2 regions of the Gordonia sp. SCSIO 19800 genome follow, and region 1 is predicted to be linked to the other one. Evidence: riboswitches for the same ligand, from Rfam matches in the RefSeq annotation. Region 1 holds a riboswitch; the other holds the start of a gene.
What was found. A riboswitch is a leader RNA that binds a small molecule or an ion and turns the genes downstream of it on or off. The one in region 1 is predicted to bind S-adenosylmethionine.

Region 1 (7,584 bases):
ACGAGCACACCGGCGTCGGTCAGCAATCCCTGGTCTTGGGCGTGCAGCGTCGCCCAGAGGCTGCCGCGCGGTTTGAAACACCCGCCGACTTGGGCGTACTCGAGTTTGAGAACCACCTCGACCGGCCCGTGGACGGTGTCGATGGTCGTGCGTAGTGTCGGCGTGCGACGGAGGTGGGGTGCGATCGCCGCGCGGGCGAGGTCGACGTCGCTGCGCACCACGGTCACCGTTCCGACAGTAGCGCCGTGGAAGAATGTCGGCGTGACCGCGATACGACTCGATGGCAAGACCACGCGCGACGAGATCTTCGCTGATCTGGCCGAGCGGGTGGAGAAGCTCAGGCTGGCGGGTATCACGCCTGGTCTGGGTACCGTTCTGGTCGGCGACGATCCGGGTTCGCACTCCTATGTCAAGGGAAAGCACGCCGATTGCGCCCGGATCGGCGTTGCCTCCATCCGCAAGGACCTGCCGGCCGATGCCACCACCGAGCAGCTCAACGCGGCGATCGACGAGCTCAACGCCGATCCGGCCTGCACGGGCTACATCGTGCAGTTGCCGCTGCCCAAGCATCTTGACGAGAATGCCGCCCTCGAGCGGATCGACCCGCTGAAAGACGCCGATGGACTCCACCCGATCAACCTCGGGCGGTTGGTGCTGGGCAAGGAGTCGACGCTGCCGTGCACCCCGCGCGGGGTCATCCACCTCCTGCGACGCTACGACGTCCCGCTGGCCGGCGCCCGGGTCACGGTGGTCGGGCGCGGGGTCACCATCGGCCGGCCCATCGGGCTGCTCCTGACCCGGCGGAGTGAGAACGCCACGGTCACGCTGTGCCACACCGGCACCACGGATCTGGCGTCGGAGATCGCCCGGGCCGACATCGTGATCGCCGCGGCCGGCGTGCCGCACCTCATCACCGCGGACATGGTGAAGCCCGGCGCCGCGGTGGTCGACGTGGGTGTCAGCCGTACTGACGAGGGTCGTCTCGCCGGCGACGTTCATCCCGATGTCTGGGAGGTCGCGGGCCACGTCTCGCCGAACCCCGGTGGTGTGGGTCCGCTGACGCGGGCGTTCCTGCTGGTCAACGTGGTCGAACGTGCTGAGCAGATGCTCGCCTCGGGGAGTGGTAGCGACGCGTGACCCGAGAGGAGCACCAGAGTGGGTCCGCTCACTCCGAACCGCCCGGCGCCGCGGACGCCCGTCCCGGACACCGGGGGCGTCGTGCCGCCGACTCCTCCCGGTTGCGGGCAGTGCTCATCCAGCTCCCGTACCTGCTGGTGATGTTGGGTGTGCTGGCCGCCGCGCTGCTCGTGATGTTCGATCGCTGGCGGCGTGGGTCCTTCGTTTTCGGGGCGGCTCTGCTCGTCGGAGCCGTACTCCGTGCCTTCATCCCCTCCTCGCAGGCAGGCCTGTTGCAGGTCAGGGGCAAATCGTTCGACGTGACGGCGATGGCCACGGTCGGCGGCGTGATGCTGTGGCTGGCGGCGTCGATCGACTCTTTGGGCACGGATTGATTACAATAGAGACCTGAGCGTGACCTGGCGGACCAGTCATGCGCTCAACCAGGCAATTTTCCGCTGCTCTGCGCAGACACACCGACCGCTGGAGTTTGTATCACCGCATCACCAACCGACGGCACCGTGAATGAAGTGACGTCCATGGGCGTGTCAGCAGGGGCTGGCATGATTCACTACGTCCTCTTGACGCGTGACGATCTCGGTCGCAGTGTGGTCGATTCCCGCGTGATCGACGTGGATCCCACCGACGGCCTCGATTCCGCCGGCCGGGTCAACGCCGGGATCGACGTGATGCTCAGCGCCGCCCGCGAGACCGGGACGCGAGTGGGCCCGATCGGGGTCGCCGCACGCACGGGGAGCCAGCGTCGGCAATTGCGTTCACGGGGCAGCGGACCCCGGCGTCAGGTCCGTCTCGCCGGCGAGGACGAGGCCGTGCTGGCCTACCTGACCGACACCGGGGAGATCGACCGTTTCTCGTCTGCCGTCGTCGTCGACTGCGGCGACACCGGCATGTCGCTCTACACCGTCGATCCCCGCGAGGGTCGCATCGGCGACGCCGAGCACTCGACCGTGCTGAGCGGTCGTCGTCTCGACCGGTCCATCGTCGACCAGCTGACCGCCGACAATCCCGTCCTGGGCGACGCCACTCGGACGCGGGCGGAGCGCAGCGAGTTGCGCAGCGCGTGCCGGACCGCGAAAGAAGAGATCGCCTACGGCGGCGTCGCGGCCGCCGAGTCGGTCGTCGCGGTCTCGGCGAACACCGGTCGTGTGGCGCTGTCCGCGACCCAGGTCGAGCAGGCGATCGCGCCGATGATCGGTGATGCGAAAGAAGTGTTCGCCCGCTATGTAGCGGCCGTCAGGTCACGCGGCGTACGACCGGACGCGGTGGTGTTCATCGGCGGACTCGCCAACCTCCCCGCGGTGCGCGCGATCGCGGCAGAGCATGAGCTCGAGGTCGTGAACCCGACGGCGCCGGAGCTGGTCGTGGCCACCGGCGCAGCCTTGCTGGCCCTCCAGAGTTATTCGGGCGCAGCGCGTCTGGCGTTCATCGGGGGCAAGCCGCAGCGCGAGTGGCTTTCCGCGACCCCAATTGCGGTTGCCGGGGCGGTCATCGCGGCCACATTGATGACGATCTACGCGGTGAGCTCGTCGTTCGCCGACCGTCCGGCCGTCGAGCCGCAGCCGTCGGTCAGCAGTGTGCCCCCCGCGGCGGCGACCAGCGAGGAGGAGCCGCCGTCCACCGCGCGGCCCACCTCCCAGCCGATCACCCGAATCCCGGCCGAACCCGTCGAGCCCACCGTCGTCACTCCCGTTCCGACGCAACGGCCCGCGCCCGAGACCGGCTGGAACGACCCGCCGGCATGGGCGACGACGGAGTTGCCGCCGACGCGGCCGTCCACGAGTACCAGCACCCGCACCCTCTCGCCGTTCCCGTGGCCGGACCTGACCTTCCCGCCCGGTTCGACACCGACGATCCCGCCGGACCTGCTGCCCCCGGGTATGCGTCCGCCGAGTGTGGCGCCCACTCCGCCGCCGCCCACGTACTCGACGTCGACGTTGCGCTCCGCGCCCAGCGGCCCGCCGCGGCCGAGCAGCACCCGCGCCACCGGGTCGACTGAGATTCCGGGTGTAGCCGAACCGGGGAAATCCGTTGACGGGGAGTCGGGCTCACCGGTGACCCCGGTACCTCGGTCCGGCAGCCCGGTCCCGTCGGTGCCGGCGCCGCGCTGACAGGACGCCGCCGACAGCTGGGTTACGGTCCGTCAGGCGTCGCGACGCGCGAGTTCGACAGTGCGCTTGAGTAGATCGCTGATGGCATCGAATTCGGTGAGGAATCCGTCGTGGCCGGTCTCGGAGTTGACGACCTGGAGCCCGCCGACGCAGTTGCCCAGCTCGTCGGCGAGTTCGACCTGCAGCCGGATCGGGTAGAGACGATCGGAGTCGATCCCCCCGACGATCACCGGAACGCGGCAATTGTTGAGCGCCTTGGCGACTCCGCCGCGACCACGGCCGACGTCGTGGTGGTTGAGGACCTCGGTGAGGACGACGTAGCTGGCCGGGTCGAAGCGGGACATCAGCTTCGACGCCTGGTGGTCGAGATAGCTTTGCACGGCGTAGCGCCCGCCGGTCAGGGGATTCTCGTCGCCCTGGGCGTCGTTGCCGAAGCGGGAGTCGAGCTCCGGCTCGCTGCGGTACATGAGGTGGGCGATCCGACGCGCGATCCCCATGCCCTGCAACGGAATGCGGCCGGTGCCGTGGTAGTCGCCGCCGCACCAGTCCGGGTCGGCCTTGATCGCGGCGATCTGTGCGGACTGGATACCGATCTGATCCGCGGTCGCGCGGGCGCCGACGGCGAGCACGAGGGCGCTGCGGACGCGGTCGGGGTACTCGATGGCCCACTCGAGCGCGCGGGCGCCGCCCATCGAACCGCCGAGAACCGCACCGACGCTGCGGATTCCGAGGCGGTCCAGCAGTGCCACCTCGGCGCGGACCTGGTCGAGCACGGTGATCTGTGGGAAGCGTGAGCCCCAGGGCCGACCGTCGGGGGCGATGGAGCCCGGACCCGTCGAGCCCTTGCATCCGCCCAGGACGTTGGCGGAGATGACGCACCATTCGTCGGTGTCGATGGCCTGTCCCGGGCCGATCAGCCCGTCCCACCATCCGGCCGAGTCGTGGTCGGCGTCGGCGGGTCCGGTGACGTGCGAGTCGCCGGTCAGTGCGTGGAGCGTGAGGATGACGTTGTCGCGGGACGGCGACAACGTCCCCCAGCGCTGGAACGCCAGGGTGACGTCGTCGATCCGTGCTCCGCTGTCGAGAGGCAACGAGCCGATGGGAATGCCGACGAGTTCCCCGTCCGGGAGGGTCTCCCAGTCGGGCTGATCAGATGCTGTCGCATTCAGGTCGATACTCACCGACAAAGCTGCCTCACCTGTTTCACTTGGCCGCCGCGAATCCCTGTTCGAGATCGGCCAAGATGTCGTCGATTCCCTCGATGCCCACGGCGAGCCGGACCAGTCCCGGGGCCACGCCCGCGGCGAGCTGCTCCTCGGGGGTGAGCTGGCTGTGTGTGGTCGAGGCGGGGTGGATGACCAGCGACCGCACATCGCCGATGTTGGCGACGTGGCTGTGCAGGCTGAGCGCGTCCACGAACTTCTTGCCGGCGTCCACTCCGCCCTGGATCTCGAAGGCGATGATCGCACCCTGACCCTTCGGGGCCAATTCCTGACCGCGCTTGTACCAGGGCGAGGACTCCAGACCCGCGTACGCCACGGACTCGACCTGCGGGTGTGCATCGAGGAAGGCGGCGACCTTCTGCGCGTTGGCGACGTGGCGCTCGATGCGCAGACTCAGCGTCTCCAGGCCCTGTGCCAACAGGAACGCGTTGAACGGGGAGATCGCCGCGCCGGTGTCACGCAACCACTGCACGCGTGCCTTGAGTGCGAAGGCGGGCGCGCCCAGGTCGGCGAAGACAGCACCGTGGTAGCTCGGGTCCGGCGTGGTGAAACCGGGGAACAGGTCCTTCCCGTCGCGCTGGACCCGCCAGTCGAAGGTGCCGCCGTCGACGATGACGCCGCCGATCGCGGTGCCGTGACCGCCGATGTACTTCGTCGCCGAGTGCACGACGATGTCGGCGCCGTGGGCCAGCGGGCTGATCAGGTACGGGGTGGCGACGGTGTTGTCGATGATGAGGGGTACGCCGTTGCGGTGCGCGACCTCCGCGATCCCCGAGATGTCGAGGATCTCGTTGTTGGGGTTGGAGATCGACTCACCGAAGAACGCGCGGGTGTTGTCCTTGACCGCGGCCTGCCACGACGCCGGGTCCTCGGGGTCCTCGACGAAGCTCACCTCGACCCCGAGTTTGGGCAGTGTGTAGTGGAAGAGGTTGTACGTGCCGCCGTAGAGGCGGGGGCTGGACACCACGTGCCCGCCGGTCTCGACGGCGTTGAGGATCGCGTAGGTCTCGGCGGCCTGGCCCGACGCGACGAGCAGCGCGGCGACGCCGCCCTCGAGCGCGGCGATCCGCTGCTCGACGGCATCCTGCGTGGGATTCATGATGCGTGTGTAGATGTTGCCCGGTTCGGCGAGACCGAAGAGATTGGCCGCGTGCTGGGTGTCGTTGAAGACATACGACGTCGTCTGGTAGATCGGCAGCGCACGGGCGTTGGTCACCGCGTCCGCGGACTGCCCGACGTGGATCTGCTTCGTCTCGAAGCTCCAGTTCTCGCTGGGATCGTTGCTGTCGAGGGTGCCGTCAGGGACATCAGACATGGCGATTCATCACTTTCTACGGTCGGCAGGGCCAACTCGACCCTGTTGGGGTCCGACCTTCGGACCCGCGCTTGCCGGGGATCGCCACTGCGATCCCGCAACCCGGTCATCACCCGGAGCACCCCACCGCGGAAGGAGGGTTGCCGATCAGCCAGCCGGGGCTTCGCACTGATACTCATGACCTGGCGACAAGGATATAACACGGATGTGAGCGCCCGAGAACCGTCCCGGTCACGCCGCGCCCAACCCTTGAGAAGTGCACCGGAAGGGTGCCGGTGGCTGTCCTCCGACCGAGTGAAATCGGGTGTGGTCAGATACGAAACCACTGGTCAAGGTAGTTAGCGACGCTCAGCGTGCTGTCGGTTCCGCGATCGCGGATCTAGAGTTCGGGACAGCCCCGGCTGCACCGGAATGCTCCGCTCAGGTGGTCCGGGTTCGCACAGGAGCGCTCATGGCCGTGATGGCTCATCTCCGGACCCGACGCGTCGCTCTGTTGGTCGCCTCGATGTCGACGTTGTCGACCCTCGCCGCATTCGGCTTCACCGGGGTGGCGGCGGCGACAGCCGGCGGGCCCTCGTGCAGCGGTGCCGTCGTGGTGGTCGGGGGGACCGTCGACGCTGAGTCGCTATTGCTCGAGGGCGTCAAGGAGCGTTACCGCGAGCAGGGCTATGAGGTGATCAACGCGCCCTACCCGGCGACCATATGGCCGCTCGGAGCGACGGGGTACGACCGCAGTACCGAACAGGGGATCGCATCGACGGCGTCGGCGATCTCGTCGTATCGAGACGCGTGCGGGTCCGAGCCGCCGGTGGTGGTGACGGGCTATTCGCAAGGGGCGCGCATCGCGGGAGACGTGCTCGCCGGTATCGGCACCGGCCGGAAGTTCGATGTCGCGAACACGCCCGACGATCCCAGCGACGACGTCGTGATCTCCGACGTCGGGGTGTCGGGCGAGCTGTATTCGGATCCGCGGCAGGCCGGTGACAAGACCGGGCGAGGTATCGAGTTGTCGCTGATCGGGATCATCCCGGGCCTGACCATGTCGGGGTCGCGTGGTGCCGGCAGCACGGACGCCGGCTTCGGGACGGTCAGCGACCGGGTCGTGTCGGTGTGCATCGAGGGCGACCCGATCTGCGACCTGCCCGATCCCGTCTACGACCCGATCGGCGCCATCGACGGCATCCTCGGCTACCAGGTCAAGCATTTCCTGTATCCAGAGGAGATGTCGGGCAACCCGCTGCAGCCGGGATACACGTGGGCGAAACGTCCGGTCGAATGTGCGGACGGCGTCTGTATGGTCGCTGCGGACTCCGCACTCGCCGAACTCGTCCAGGGCTGGGCTCGCAACCTCGGCTACCAGGGCGCCATCGGCGATTTCTTGTCCGATCGTCCGACCATCGGGCTTCCGTTCGGCATCGAACTGGCGAATCTGCAGCCGGTGGTCCGGCTGGTGCAGGGCTTGCTGCCGCCACTCCCACGTCTCGGGTACGGCGCATACCTACCCGACATCTTCGTCTTCGAGGACATCCTGCAGGGCATCGTCACCGCGACACCGGCTCGGTTCGTGCGCGGTGTCAGCGCCCTGGCTGCCAGCGTGCGCAGCATCGTCCTGCTGCCGGTCAATTTCGTCCGATACTGGGCGGGCGCGCTCATCGGGCCGGTGGCGTCGGAGGGCGGCGCCGTCACGATTCTCGCGGCGGACACGTCGCACCTGCGATCGTCCACGTTCGCGCGACTGGCAGCCGTACCCGACGAGTCCGTGGGGCCGGTCCGCGCTGACGAAGTGGGCGGGTCCGGCCCC
Region 2 (7,584 bases), on a different contig from region 1:
GAACGCTCCGGACGCGTTCGGCAGCACCACCGGGTCGGAGTCCGCAAGGAGTTCGGCGTTCCACGGCGCCGACGCCTGGTCGGGGTCGGCGAACGGGGCGATCGTGGTGGGGGTGACACCGAGTGCGAGGAGGGTGTCGCCGTCACCCACGCCCATCGCGGCGACGCGCTTGGGTGCCTGGTCGACGGTCGCGGGGGCGTAGGCCTGCTGCACGGTGACCGGGATCGCGCCGGCCTCGGGCGCGGGGACCTGGGCCGTGCCGGAGTCGACCGTCTCGTCCGGCGGCGAACACGAGGTCACCACCAGGGCTGCCGCGAGCAGCCCGACGAGAAGGGTGAGTGAACGGTGGGTGGAAGCGCGCATCCGGGTCCTCGCTGGTCGTTGCGGTCGGCGACGTCGTTCGCCGCGGAACTTAGGGCCACCTTACGCAGGACGTGTTCGATGTCGACGTCGTTCGGCGCTCCGCCCGGTGCGTCCGGGCTCCGACGACGCCGGTCTCAACCGCCGCCGGGACGCTCGATAGACTGCCCGCCATGGCCGAAGCTGCAGGTGAGGGCGACCAGAAGCCCCCGTCGTGGAAGAACGCCTGGCCGTTCTTCGTCGCGGCCGGCGTCGTGGGACTCGTGGTGCTCGGCGTCGTGCTGTCGAATGTGACCCGTCCGGCCGAGGACCGGGCCGGCGACTCGGCTCAGGTCCAGTACGCGATCAACGACATCTACACCGCGCGCAACGGTCCGAACTTCGGCGAATACCGGGCGAACACCTGCGCGGCCGACGTCGAGGCGGCCGACTTCGTCTCCGAGGAACAGTTCCTCGCCGACAACCGGGAGTCGCTGCTCGCCAACGGTCACATCCAGATCCCGGAGATCACCGAGCTGGTGGTCGACGGTGACCGGGCGACCGCGAAGGTTCATTGGCACTATGACAAGACCCCCGATGACGTGAACGTCGTGGACACGATCGTGGTGCGCGAGAACGGCGAGTGGAAGGTGTGTTCCTCATGAGCTATGCCGGTGACCTGACCCCGCGCGAGGCGTGGGAGAAGCTCGAGAACAACCCGGATGCGGTGCTGGTCGACTGTCGCACGCAGGCGGAGTGGTCGTTCGTCGGCGTGCCCGACCTCGAGGTCCTGGGGAAGCGCGCGATCTTCGCCGAGTGGACCACCTTCCCCGAGGGGCGCCGCAACGACGACTTCGTGGCGCAGCTGCGTGATTCCGGTGTCTCCGACGACCAGGAGGTCATCTTCATCTGCCGTTCGGGGCACCGGTCGATCGGCGCTGCGGAGGCCGCGACCGCCGACGGTATCGCGAAGGCATACAACGTGATCGACGGGTTCGAAGGCGCCCTCGACGAGAACGACCACCGCGGGACGTCGGGCTGGCGTGCCGAGAACCTGCCGTGGAGGCAATCGTGAGTTCTGATCTGCCCGTCAGTCGTGAACTGCCTGAAGGGCTCTCGGCTGACACGATCGCGGTTCGCGGCGGGCTGGCGCGTTCGGGTTTCCACGAGACGGCCGAGGCGCTCTATCTCACGAGCGGTTACGTCTACGACTCCGCCGAGGCCGCCGAGCGAGCCTTCACCGGCGAGGACGAACGATTCGTCTACTCGCGCTACGGAAATCCGACCGTCGAGATGTTCCAGGAGCGGTTGCGCCGGCTCGAGGGCGCGGAGGCGTGTTTCGCCACCGCGAGCGGCATGGCCGCGGTGTTCGTCGCGCTCGGTGCACTGTTGAAGGCCGGCGACCGTCTCGTCGCCGCCCGCAGCCTGTTCGGTTCCTGCTTCGTGGTCTGCAACGAGATCCTCCCGCGCTGGGGGATCGAGACCGAGTTCGTCGACGGTGAAGACCTCGAGCAGTGGGAGCGGGCCCTGTCCAAGCCCACCGACGCGGTGTTCTTCGAGACACCGTCGAACCCGATGCAGAGCCTCGTCGACGTCGTGAAGGTCTCGGAACTGGCGCACGCCGCGGGCGCACAGGTGGTGCTGGACAACGTCTTCGCCACCCCGCTGCTGCAGCGGGGTCTCGAACTCGGCGCCGACGTCATCGTGTACTCGGGCACCAAGCACATCGACGGCCAGGGGCGCGTCATGGGTGGCGCGGTACTCGGAACCAAGGAGTACGTCGACGGTCCGGTGCAGCAACTCATGCGACACACCGGTCCGGCACTCAGTCCGTTCAACGCCTGGACCCTCGTGAAGGGGCTGGAGACGATGCGTCTGCGCGTCGACGCCTCGGTGTCGTCGGCGCTGCGGATCGCCGAGTTCCTCGAGAGCGATCCGCGCGTGCGTTGGGTCAAATACCCCTTCCTGCAGTCACATCCGCAGTACGACTTGGCGAAGTCGCAGATGTCCGGCGGCGGCACGGTGGTGACCTTCGAGCTCAACGACCACGACGGCATCGACGGCAAGAAGCGCGCCTTCGAGGTCCTCAACGGCCTGCGGATCGTCGACATCTCCAACAATCTCGGAGATTCGAAGTCGCTGATCACGCATCCGGCGACCACCACTCATCGTGCGATGGGTCCCGAGGGACGCGCGGCGATCGGTCTGAGTGACTCGGTGGTGCGGCTGTCGGTCGGCCTCGAAGGGGTCGACGACCTGTTGGGCGACCTGGACCACGCGCTGGGCTGAGAAGCGGGAGAGGGTGACTCAGTCGAGTGCGGCGATGCCCAACGCGTTCAGGACCGTCCGCAGCTTGAACGCCGTCTCCTCGAGTTCGCCCTGCGGGTCGGAGTGTTCGACGATACCGCCGCCGGCCCACGTCCGGAGGCTGCGACGATCGGCCTCGAGTTCGAGGCACCGGATGGTGACCATCCACTCCCCGTCGCCGGCGGCGTCGCACCAGCCGACCGCCCCCGCATAGAAGCCGCGCTCACCCTCGACCTCGCGGATGATCTGCGCGGCAACATCACTCGGCGTGCCGCAGACCGCCGGGGTGGGGCCGAGCAGGAGTGCGAGATCGAGCGCAGTGGTCGCCGGGTCCCGAAGCCGCGCGCGGATCGGAGTGGCCAGATGCCAGACCTCCCCGGTCGACTGTAATTGCGGGGTCGACGGCGCGTCGACGTCGTCGCAGAGGTGTCCCAACCGGTCTCGCAGGTGGTCGACGACGAAGGCGTGCTCGGCGAGATCCTTTGCCGAGGAGAACAATCCGTCGGCAGCGGCGCGGTCGACGACCGGGTCGGGTGACCGCGGCGCCGATCCCGCGTACGGGTGGCAGGTGACGACGGAACCCGACTTGCGCAGCAACACTTCGGGACTCGCGCCCAACAGCCACGAACCCGAGCCGGTGGCCGCGCCGAGATCGACACCGAATGCGTTGTGTCCGGCATTGCCGCCCGCCAGTGCGTCGAGGAGTCGCAGAGGCTCGACCTCGGCGTCGAGCACGATGTCGACGCTGCGGGCGAGTACGACCTTGCCGACGTCGCCGGCGACGATCCGCTTCACCGCGTGTGCGACACGTTCGCGGTGCTCGTCGGCCGTGGGGTGCAGGGTCGTCGACACCGGGGTGCGCGTCAGCGGTGGTGTGCCTGCCAGCGGCGCCGCGTCGACGTGCAGGACTTCGGGCACCACCAGCGCGGCGGGCTCGGCGAGGTCGAAGGGGATCGCGCCGGTCAGACCGTCGACGGTCCCGGCGCGCAGGGCGGCCGAGGCGGCGTCGACGTCGGTGAACGCACGGACCGCGCCCATGCCCCGCACGGTGCCGTGCGGGCGGGACAACACGAACACATCAGTCGCTGACACCCCTGACACGCTACAGGTAAGTGTGCCCTAACTTCCGATCACGTTGAGTGAAAATTGACACGTCCGCGCGAGATCGACGACCCTTGGTCGTAGGTCATGAGTGCCAGTGACAAGCCCCGGCTCGCTGGTCGGCAACCCTCCTTCGCGGTGGGGTGCTCCGGGTGACGACCCGGCCGCGTACCGACCGGACGCGGCAAGCGCGAATTGTCTGAGGAGTTTCCTGCCGTGACCGCTGTCCTGTCCGCACCCGCCGGTCGCCTGTCGCCCGCAGTCGACGTCCGCTTCGACGCCGCCCGGGAATCGGTGCGGCAGTTCGTCCGTGCGCGGGTCGACGACACCGTCGTCTTCACCCGCGATGCCGCCGTTGCCCTCGACCTCGCGGCGCGCATCACTCCTGGCGACGTCGTCGTCCTCGACATCGGGCAGGGCGCCGACCTGCTGCGGTGGTGCGCACCACGGCAGGGGCGCGACCGGGCGCGGTTCGTCCCGGCCTGCGAGACCATCGAGGACACCTTGGTCGCGCTGGAGACCGAGCTCGCCTCGGCGCCGGCATCGTTCCTGGTCGTGACCGCGGTATCGGACATCACCGGCGAGGTGCTGCCGATCGGCCGGCTCGCCTCGCTCGCGCACCGGTCCGGGGCCCGCATCCTGGTCGACGCCGCGCAACTCGTCGGGCACCGGCCCGTCTCCGTCGTCAGCCACGGCATCGACTACCTGGCGTTCGGTGAACCAGGTCGTAGGACGGATGGCGCCGGCGTTCTCATCGGTCGTCGTGACTGGTTCGACGCCGCCGATGTCGATGCCTCGCCGGACGCCGACGGCGTTCCCGGGGCGATCGCGGTCGCCGAGGCGTGTCGGGTGCTCGCCGATCTCGGACCCGAGACGATCGGCCTGCATGAACGCCGCCTCGCCGAACGTCTCGACGCCGGCCTGGCCGCGATCGGCGGCTTCACGCCGCTGCGGATCTTCACCGATTCCACCGACCGCGCGGGAGTCGCGGGCTACACCGTCGACGGCCTCGCACCGCCGGCCGACACGGTGCGCGCGAGTTTCGGAGCGGGCACCACCGTCGACGACATCGACCGGATTCTCGATGCATTCCGGGCGCGAACCGAACAGACCGACCGAACTCGACCAGGGGTGAATAGATGACCATCGAACTCGACGCACGTGCTGACCGCGGCACCGTGATCGCCGCACCGACTGCCACCCCGACGGCCCCGATCAGCATCGGACGTCCGGGATTCCAGATCGCGCTCGCGGGAGACGATCTCGCACAGACGTTTCCGATCGTCGTGCGGCGGGAGACCCTCCGCGAGGCGCAGCGCGCCCGCTCCCTGCTCCGGGCCGGCAGCCACGATCAGGCCAAGTTCGTGGTCGCACTCGAGGTGGAGGTGGCCGTCGCGCCGGACGCCGCGTCGGCGCGCACGGCCGCTGCTGCGGCGGTGGACGCGTCGTCGGAGACGAGTTCGGGGACCATCCGCTACATCGGGACGACACACGGACTGATCACGCTGGTCCGCGACATCTACGCAGCCGAGGTCGCCGACGCCGTGATCCTCATCCCGATCGACGGCGCGGCCACCGAACGCCGCATCCGCGAACAGATCCTGCCGGTGCTCGCCGAGCAGCGGTACCGCGTGGCCTGACCCACTGCTGGTTGAGCCGGCACCGAGCGTAGCCGCCGGGCCGAGCAAGCGACGAAGGAGCGCGTGGAGGTCGAGGCGCCGAGTCGAAGCCACCTGGTGACCAGACAAGACCGCCGACACCATCTCGGATGATGGTGCCGGCGGTCTCGTGTGTGGGAGAGATCAGCCGCGCGAGGGCTCGTTGGCCGCGTCGGGGTGCGCAGCGAGGCGATCGATGGCCTCCTGTGCGATCTTCTCGGCCTGGTCGCGGCCGACCCATCCGCCCGGGTCGACCTCCTTGCCCGGCTCGAGGTCCTTGTAGTGCTCGAAGAAGTGGGCGATGGGTCCCAGCTCGTATTCGGACACGTCGGAGATGTCCTTGATGTGGTCCCAGCGCACGTCCTGGGCGGGGACGCAGAGCAGCTTGTCGTCGCCACCGGCCTCGTCGGTCATGGTGTACATGCCGACGACCCGTGCGCGCACGATGATGCCGGGGAACACCGACTCGGGGAGCAGGACCATCGCGTCGAGCGGGTCGCCGTCCTCACCGAGGGTGCCGTCGATGTAGCCGTAGTCGGCCGGGTAGCCCATCGAGGTGTACAGGTAGCGGTCGAGGTAGACCTTGCCCGTCTCGTGGTCGACCTCGTACTTGTTGCGGCCACCTTTGGGGATCTCGATGGTCACATCGAATTCCACAGTTCCTCCTGGCAGTCTTGATCGGGGATGCCGCGTCGGGCCGAAACGCCCGCACGCTGCCCCAACGATACTGTTGGTCCGGCGACCTCGATGTTCGTACCCCTTGTTGTGCGTATGTCCGGGCCGTTCCATCGACCGTCAACCGCGAGAGACCCGGAGGCTTTGTGGGCGCATCCACCCGAAACGGCGGTCGTTCCGGTCGGAGACTTCTGTGGTGGACGATCACCGCGGTGGTGATCCTGGCCCTCGTCGCGACGGCCTCGGTGGTCATCGCGCTCCGGCTCGACCGGGAACCCGAACTGCCGCCGGGGGTTCCCCCGCAGCCCGCCGCGATCGCCGTCGACCCCCGGATCGACCCGGTGGTCGCCTCCGCGCCGGAGCCCACGCCGAGCGGTGTGTCGCGGGCCATCGCGCCGGCACTGCGGGATCCGGCGCTCGGCGAACTCACCGGCATGATCAGCGACTCGCTGACCGGCACCGTCCTGTGGACCAGCAACCCCGAGCGTCCGCGGATCCCCGCGTCGAACGCCAAGGTCCTCTCGGCCGCGGCCGTCCTCGAAGCCGTGCCGCACGATCAGCGACTGACCACGACGGTGGTGGCCGGCAGCAACGGGCAGATTATCCTCCGAGGTGCGGGTGACCCGACCCTGTCCGCACAGCCCGCCGGCACCGACACCTTCTACACCGACCCCGGTCGCATCGCCGACCTCGCGCGGCAGATCGAGGACACCGAGATCCCGGTGACGTCGGTGGCCGTCGACCTGAGCGCGTTCTCGGGTCCGACGATGGACACCACCTGGGACCGCCGGGACATCCAGGGTGGCGACATAGCGCCGATCGAATCGCTGATGGTCGACGGCGCCCGGCTCGAACCGCTCGACGAGTACTCGCCGCGCACCGCGGAACCGGGCATCATGGCCGGCGAGGCGCTGGCCGCGGCTCTCGGCGTGGAGGGTCCCGTCACGGAGGTGACCGGTTCCGGCGCAGCCGCATCGGGGAACGACCGCGTCATCGCGAAGGTCCAGTCGGCGCCGCTGGTCACCCGGGTCAACGACATGCTGCGCTACAGCGACAACGTGCTCGCCGAGACCCTGGCCATCGAACTGTCGGTGCACCGGGGCGGGCCGCCCACGCACGCCGGCGGCGTGGAGGCGATCGAACAGGTCCTGTCGTCGATGTTCCCGGACCAGTGGGCGGGCACCACCCTGCACGATGCGTCGGGGATCTCCTACGCCAACCGCACCACGCCGGAACTGCTCGACGCCGTGATGACGGCCGCCAGCGGGCCCAGCCGGCCGGCGCTGCGCCCGATGCTCGACGGGCTGCCGATCGCCGGTGGCACCGGTACGCTCGCGGACCGGTTCGACGCCCCGGGCAACCCGGGCGCGGGCTGGGCACGCGCCAAGACCGGAACACTCACCGGGGTCAGTTCGTTGACCGGCATAGTGCAGACAGTCGACGGCCGCGTGCTGTCGTTCGCCCTGATGTCCGGCGGCACCTCGCCGGCGGACGCGCGACCCGC

Region 2: linked by a shared signal. The riboswitch ahead of KB201_RS17665 (aminotransferase class V-fold PLP-dependent enzyme) and the one ahead of KB201_RS01005 (bifunctional o-acetylhomoserine/o-acetylserine sulfhydrylase) in region 1 are both predicted to bind S-adenosylmethionine.

The regions. Positions count from the first base shown of each region.
Region 1 covers NZ_JAGRQM010000001.1:221,084-228,667, reverse strand. Annotated here, with positions in the region: gene KB201_RS01030 (serine/threonine dehydratase) at 1-221, opposite strand, end outside; gene KB201_RS01025 (bifunctional methylenetetrahydrofolate dehydrogenase/methenyltetrahydrofolate cyclohydrolase) at 262-1,137, shown strand; gene KB201_RS01020 (DUF3017 domain-containing protein) at 1,239-1,511, shown strand; gene KB201_RS01015 (Hsp70 family protein) at 1,680-3,245, shown strand; gene KB201_RS01010 (homoserine O-acetyltransferase) at 3,278-4,432, opposite strand; gene KB201_RS01005 (bifunctional o-acetylhomoserine/o-acetylserine sulfhydrylase) at 4,449-5,783, opposite strand; SAM riboswitch class IV at 5,846-5,966, opposite strand; gene KB201_RS01000 (cutinase family protein) at 6,235-7,584, shown strand, end outside.
Region 2 covers NZ_JAGRQM010000017.1:6,365-13,948, forward strand. Annotated here, with positions in the region: gene KB201_RS17640 (ABC transporter substrate-binding protein) at 1-363, opposite strand, end outside; gene KB201_RS17645 (hypothetical protein) at 534-1,004, shown strand; gene KB201_RS17650 (rhodanese-like domain-containing protein) at 1,001-1,414, shown strand; gene KB201_RS17655 (O-succinylhomoserine sulfhydrylase) at 1,411-2,628, shown strand; gene KB201_RS17660 (isochorismate synthase MenF) at 2,647-3,723, opposite strand; SAM riboswitch class IV at 3,831-3,944, shown strand; gene KB201_RS17665 (aminotransferase class V-fold PLP-dependent enzyme) at 3,964-4,890, shown strand; gene KB201_RS17670 (hypothetical protein) at 4,887-5,387, shown strand; gene KB201_RS17675 (inorganic diphosphatase) at 5,550-6,062, opposite strand; gene dacB (D-alanyl-D-alanine carboxypeptidase/D-alanyl-D-alanine-endopeptidase) at 6,227-7,584, shown strand, end outside.